DNA from 3 places in the Paenibacillus sp. 4624 genome. Region 1 is predicted to be linked to each of the others. Evidence: riboswitches for the same ligand, from Rfam matches in the RefSeq annotation. Region 1 holds a riboswitch; each other region holds the start of a gene.
The links. Region 1 has a riboswitch for S-adenosylmethionine ahead of metA (homoserine O-acetyltransferase MetA). Riboswitches for the same ligand answer to the same signal wherever they lie in the genome.

Region 1 (2,274 bases):
GATTGATAGATCGGAAAGTTAACTGCACCTGTTACGGGTTCATTAATGGACCCAATTTGAGCTAAACGGCTTTCAATTTTCAACTTGTTATCTTCCATTACTGCATCCTCCTGTAATCTTGATTAGATTTGTGGGCCAATATCGTAAGGGGTTTCCTGATACACATAGTAATTGAGCCAGTTAGAGAATAATAAGTTAGCATGAGCACGCCATGTAGCTGGAGGTACCCGAGAAGGATCGTCCTTTGGATAGTAATACTTCGGCAGTGCGATATCCAATCCCTTGGCAACATCACGGTCATATTCCCATTTCAATGAAAACGGATCATACTCGGCATGTCCTGTGGCAAAAATTTGCTTCCCGTCCTTGGTCGCAACCAGGAATACTCCTGCTTCTTCGGACTCAGCCAAAATTTCGAGTTTATCGTTTTTCTCAATATCCTCGCGTCTTATCTCGGTGTGACGGGAGTGTGGAACGTTGAAGACTTCATCAAATCCACGGAGCAACGGAACATGAGGTTTGTTGATCGTATGTGGGAATACGCCAAAACACTTTTCATCCAGCGGAACTTTGGGTACATCAAAATGGTGGTATAGACCTGCCTGAGAAGCCCAACATATGTGCATCGTCGAAGTTACATTTGTTTTGGTCCATTCAAAGATTTCCTGAATCTCTTCCCAATAATTCACGTCTTCAAAATCCATTTGCTCTACCGGTGCACCGGTAATGATCATTCCGTCAAAACGGCGGTGCTGGATCTCATCAAATGTTTTATAAAACAGATCCAGGTATTCTTGAGATGTGTTCTTCGATGTGTGAGACTTGGGGTGCACCAGCACAACATCCACTTGAATCGGTGTGTTACCCACCAGACGAAGCAATTGCGTTTCCGTCGTTTCCTTCGTAGGCATCAGATTCAGTATGGCGATACGGAGCGGGCGAATATCCTGCTTGTACGCGGATGATTCGTCCATGACGAAAATATTCTCGCTTTCAAGTACTTCTTTGGCTGGTAATGTGTCGGGAATTTTAATTGGCATAGTGGGTTGACTCCTCCTTTTTCATGGGTCGCATCTGGTACGAAAATCACGCTCTGAGAAGCTCTGCATATGACAAAGACCTCTCTCGGATTCCGAGAAAGGTCATATGTAAACAGATATGCGCCTCTCTCATCTCTCAGTTACAACAGCATCACAAGGATGCTTGGTCGCTGCAAGAATTAGCACCGTGCATATTATCGCCGGTTGCCGGGTTTCATCGGGCTGGTCCCTCCACCTACTCTTGATAAGATTTCGCTGTATTCAATTATAATTCAAATTTATTAACTTTTACTTTAAAACATTACTGCCCTCACGTCAAGAACCAGTTGTTCGTTTTAGGAGTAAACTTGGAACCCTTCATCATCCGTCCTCATACACTGCCTCAGAGCTTGAAATAGACACATTTTTGCGCTTGAAAGCACCATGGACCAGCGGTATACTAGACAAGTGTTTATAAGCCCTTATGTGAGAGGTGACATATTAAATGGATGGCGACCCGAGGCCCAACTGGCAGTCGAATTCCGAACAACTGCATAGAGAATTGACATCAGCATGTCGGCAGCGGGACGTTTCTTCCGTTTGATTATAGATTGATGACGCAGTAAAGTCCTCATAACAGGCTCCGCTGCCGACCGGCTGATCTGTTCTTTTGCGCCCATATTAATGATGAAATCCGCCATGATGGCGGGTGCAGAAGGAGTAGATAACATGAAAATCCGGTTGGTTAACAACGGTGTATTTATCCCGGTGGATGACATTCAGCAAGCGCTGACTCCACCAGCAGAAGGATTCTACTGGATTGACGCGGACGTGGACGATTTGGCTGTCCTTCAGCCACTGTTCTCCATGCATGATCTGGCTGTAGAAGATTGCTTGAGTGATGAAGAGCAGCGTCCGAAGATTGAGATTTATGAAAACCATTATTTTATCGTGATCAACAGCATTCGTTTTGATGATGAAGAGATTTTCCTGCGCGCAGTCAACCTTTTTCTCGGTAGACACTTTATCATCAGTGTAACGAAACAGAAGGTCAGCGAATTGCGCACCTTGAAGCCAATCCTCTGGGAACAGGAAATCAGCAGTCCCGACCGTCTTCTCTACCTGCTCGTTGACTTGATCGTAGACAATTACTTCACCGTTGGTGATCGAATTGAAGCACGAATTGAGAAACTTGAGGAAGACATTCTGATGCATACCAAAAAGTCACATCTGAATGAGATTATCGGTCTGCGAA
Region 2 (2,274 bases), on a different contig from region 1:
CCCACCAGCGTGCGTGTAAACGGAATAAGAGCAACAATTAAGATGATGAAAGGTACCGAACGTAAAATATTAACAAGAATAGATAATATGATATAAGTTATTTTTGAACCAGATGATGCCGAGCGGCCTGTCATAAACAGAATGACACCAAGCGGCAAACCCAAGAGAACAGTAAACAAACCGGATGCAGCTAAAATTTGTAATGTTTCAATCGAAGCTGTACCAACCTCTTCCCAGCGTACTTTGGAAAAATCCATTATCGGAGCACCTCCACATCAAGTCCTTCTGCGGTTAGTTCAGACAAGGTCTGCTCGATCGCAGCGGAGTCACCTTCAAAACGCACCGTCAGTTGACCATAAGGAACCTGTTTGATTGTAGAGATCGTACCTTGCAGAATGGCGAAATCCACACCTGTTTTGCGAACCGTTCTCGACAGAATCGATTCATAGGTTTTATTTCCAAGAAATGAAACCTTCACCAACTTGGAAGAAACACCTGCTGCCAACTCCGTTCCGGCGTTCGCCATAACCGTTTCCTCCAGTGCCAGTCCACCTTCGCTGTCCCGTGAGACAAAATCCCGTGTGATCGCATGCTGCGGTTTCATGAATACTTCCGTCACTGGCCCTTGTTCCACAATGCCACCTTGATGAATAACGGCAACCCGATCACAGATGTTCTGAATGACATGCATCTCGTGGGTAATCAGCACAATGGTCAGATTATACTTTTCGTTAATATCCAACAATAGCTTCAGAATCGAATTGGTGGTTTGCGGATCAAGCGCCGAGGTTGCCTCATCACATAGAAGAACACTCGGATCACTTGCCAGAGCTCTCGCTATCCCTACCCGCTGCTTCTGTCCGCCAGACAGCTGTGCCGGATATTTGTTACTATGCTGCTCCAACCCAACCAGATCAAGCATTTCCTTCACTTTGCGATCAATCGCGTCTTTAGGTGTATTCACCAGTTTTAACGGGAAAGCAACATTGTCATACACCGTTGCCGAAGATAGCAGATTGAAATGCTGAAAGATCATACCGATCTTGCGTCGTTGCTGCTGTAGTTCGCTTTTGCTAAGTTCGGTGAGGTTAATACCATCAACCCATACCTCACCCTCCGTTGGGCGCTCAAGTAAATTAATACATCGAATCAATGTACTTTTCCCTGCACCCGAGTGACCAATCACGCCGAAAATTTCACCCTTCTGAATAGTCAGATTAAGGTTCGCCAACGCTGTCGTTGTTTTGGCACGTCTGCCATATGTTTTGGTTAATCCAACCAGTTCAATCAATAGTACTGCTCCTTCCCCATCACCTACATATATCTTTACCCGAAGGAAGGGAAAACTCCCCGTTTTACGCAAAAAAAGAGCCCTTTGCAGATACAAAGATGGCTCTTCACGTGAAATGACCTTCTCATCTGCCAAAATCATGTGCAACATGATTCTGTAGGAATTAGCACCTAACATCAACAATGAAAACATTTATGCCATCATCGTTGATCGGTTGCCGGGCTTCATCGGGCCTGTCCCTCCGCCACTCTCGATAAGAGAAATATAAAGTTGTAGGATTATATAGTTTCATGTAGTTCATCATGTATAATGGCCGAACTGCATCAAATGCTGTATTAAAGACACGATCCCATGTAAGTTTCGATCTGGAACTCAGTATAATCAAAGTATTCCGATTTGTCAAATGGTATTATTTCAAAATCATTGATACGGCTAGCGTTTCAAAATCTGTTTACGCCAGATTCGATTGATGTATCGATAGGCCATATGCAGTGTTTCACAGACCATATCCACACCCTGTTGCATCTCCAGAAGATGCTGATCCAGATCCTCCAGCTTCACTTTGCCACGCAGCGTCTGATGTAACTGCCACAAATCATCCTGCATTTCCGAATTCATGTAATGAATCTCCATATTACGCCGCTTCCGCAATTTGCTCATCGGTTCTCGGTACGCTTCCTTGATTTTAATTAATTGTTGTGCCAACTCATGATGATCCCGATAATATTCGAATTGCCTCAGAACGGTATAATAGGAGAAATGCACTTTTGTTTTGGATGTATTTAGTTGGAAAATTTCATTCAAAACCGTACCTAATTTGTCCAGTATCGCGAAACACCGAATAAAGGCATCTTTATAAAAATAAACGTACCGGGCGTACTCGGCTTTCTCACCAGAACTCATATCGCGTGTCGAGCCTGCAACTACTTTTTTACGAAAATGTGCGGCGGCAAAATAACTCTGCTCCAGTTCATCCAACGAAG
Region 3 (2,274 bases), on a different contig from region 1:
CGGATACTTGTCCAGAATTTGCTGTATTGCATTTATATCCTTCGTTTGCTCACGTTGAGTCATGAAGTCAGCCCTCTTTTCTTCTTCGTACGATCCGTCCAATAATACACGATATAACACAAAATAATGAATGGAATACCACAGTATAAAGCAATCCGCTGCGTCGGGTCAAAAGCGATACCAATACAGGATGCCAGGCACAACACAAACGAAACAATAGGTACGATTGGATACAATGGCGTTCGATAAACCAGGTCTTTTACGTCATGTCCTTCCCGCAGATACTGCCTACGGAACATGTACTGAGACACGCTGATGCTCATCCATACAACTACCACAGCAAGACCTGAGATCGAAACAAGCGTAATATAAACGGTTCCAGGCGCAATGATGCTGGACAGTAACGCCAGTGCACCACCAGCCATGCTAAGTACAAGTGCATTGAACGGTACACCGCGTTTGGTCAAACGGGCAAACCATGGAGAGATGGTTTTTTTATCCGCCAATGACCAGAGCATCCGTGATGAAGCATATAACCCCGAATTCGCTGCCGATAGAATCGCCGTTAAAATAACAAAGTTCATGATGTCGGCTGCATACGGAACACCTACTCGCTCCATGACAGCAACGAACGGACTCTCCAGCACACTCGCATCTGACATCGGCAACAAAGCAGACAGAATAACGATCGTACCAATAAAGAAAATAATTAAACGCCACAACGTGGTATGAATGGCTTTTGGAATGTTTTTTTCCGGATTTTCCGTTTCTCCTGCGGCAATACCAATCAGTTCAGTACCCGAAAAGGCAAAATTGACAGCCAGCATGGTCATCAGGATCGCAGTTGCCCCGTATGGGAACCACCCAGACGCTGTAATGTTGGAAAAGAACGGAGCCGGTTCAGCATCTGCCATAGGAATAATACCAAACATGGCGGCACCACCAAGAATAATAAAGATGATAATCGTCATCACCTTCACCAAGGAGAACCAAAATTCTGATTCGGCAAAAAGTTTTACCGTGAACGCATTGAACAGGAAGATCATCAGGGCAAACAGCGCACTCCAGATCCAAACGTTCACGGACGGAAACCAGCGCTGCATAAGCAGTCCCGCGGCTGTAAATTCCGATCCGAGCGCTACGGTCCAAGTAAGCCAGTACAGCCAAGCCACCGTGAATCCTGTAGCTGGTCCAATGTATTTAGCCGCATAACTATGAAATGCACCCGTCTCCGGCATATGCACAGATAGTTCGCCAAGACAGAGCATCACCAGGTACACCACCAAAGCACCGATCAGATAGGACAAAATCGTACCGAGCGGTCCTGCTTGTTGAATGGTATACCCTGAGCTAAGGAACAGACCTGTTCCAATGACCCCGCCAAGAGAGAGCATAACTACATGCCTTGTTTGCATTTTTCGCTGAAATTGACCTTTATCGCTACTATTCTCCATATAACCTGCTCCCTGCTTCTTCATCCAGAACAAACAAAAAAGACCCACTCTTCCCTAAGAGTGCGCCGCGACTGACAAATAAAAACAAACGCTCCTATCTATCAGGCTTTCACCCGCTGGAATTAGCACAGTATCCTTCAGATCTGTTGCTGAGGTTTCTAAGGGCCAGTCCCTCCACCTCTCTGGATAAGAAAATGATTTTGTATAACTATATCGACTGCTGCCTGATGTGTCAACATTTAAATAAACATTAGCTTCCCCAAGCGAGCTTTTGATCCTTTCCTTGGAGCCGAAGTGAACACATACAGCATTCCGATTGGTGCATCAAGCTACTCTGTAGAGGAACCTGGATTGACAATATTCGTTTTAATCTCATACGTAATAGGTACTGTCGCAAACACTTCATCCCAGTTATCTTTTACCTTCTTCCACGTTTTTGGATAATGGATTCGGATACTGTCCCGAAAACCGGCAACGTCAGCTTTATACGTATGCTGGAGTTTATAGAGCATTTGATCAATCTGTTGATCTACGATTTTAGCAAAATCCTTCTCCAGTTCCTTAAGATAGGCTCCCTTTTCTTCTTTTTCAGGGGAACGCCAGTCCTCCATTAACCAGCCTTCCGACTCTGCCTTGACGTGGAATGAAATATCGCCACCAACCACCTTTGGAATGATTTTTATAGTCTTTTTCTTGATCTCATAGAGAACCGTGAAGCCTTCCTTACTATATGTTTTGATGACCCCGCCCGCCTTTTCCTCAGGCTTAATCCAAGATAATGCTTCAAGGTCGGTTTGGTGAAGCTCCCCGATAAATTTCG

Region 2: linked by a shared signal. The riboswitch ahead of ABIE27_RS23685 (methionine ABC transporter ATP-binding protein) and the one ahead of metA (homoserine O-acetyltransferase MetA) in region 1 are both predicted to bind S-adenosylmethionine.
Region 3: linked by a shared signal. The riboswitch ahead of mmuP (S-methylmethionine permease) and the one ahead of metA (homoserine O-acetyltransferase MetA) in region 1 are both predicted to bind S-adenosylmethionine.

What each region holds. Positions count from the first base shown of each region.
Region 1 is NZ_JBNDJR010000008.1:229,612-231,885, reverse strand. Features, by position in the region: gene ABIE27_RS19445 (PLP-dependent transferase) at 1-98, opposite strand, end outside; gene metA (homoserine O-acetyltransferase MetA) at 123-1,040, opposite strand; SAM riboswitch class I at 1,167-1,291, opposite strand; gene corA (magnesium/cobalt transporter CorA) at 1,749-2,274, shown strand, end outside.
Region 2 is NZ_JBNDJR010000011.1:210,577-212,850, forward strand. Features, by position in the region: gene ABIE27_RS23680 (methionine ABC transporter permease) at 1-257, opposite strand, end outside; gene ABIE27_RS23685 (methionine ABC transporter ATP-binding protein) at 257-1,291, opposite strand; SAM riboswitch class I at 1,413-1,551, opposite strand; gene ABIE27_RS23690 (Cthe_2314 family HEPN domain-containing protein) at 1,724-2,274, opposite strand, start outside.
Region 3 is NZ_JBNDJR010000027.1:14,334-16,607, forward strand. Features, by position in the region: gene mmuM (homocysteine S-methyltransferase) at 1-63, opposite strand, end outside; gene mmuP (S-methylmethionine permease) at 60-1,454, opposite strand; SAM riboswitch class I at 1,546-1,647, opposite strand; gene ABIE27_RS30650 (Ger(x)C family spore germination protein) at 1,784-2,274, opposite strand, start outside.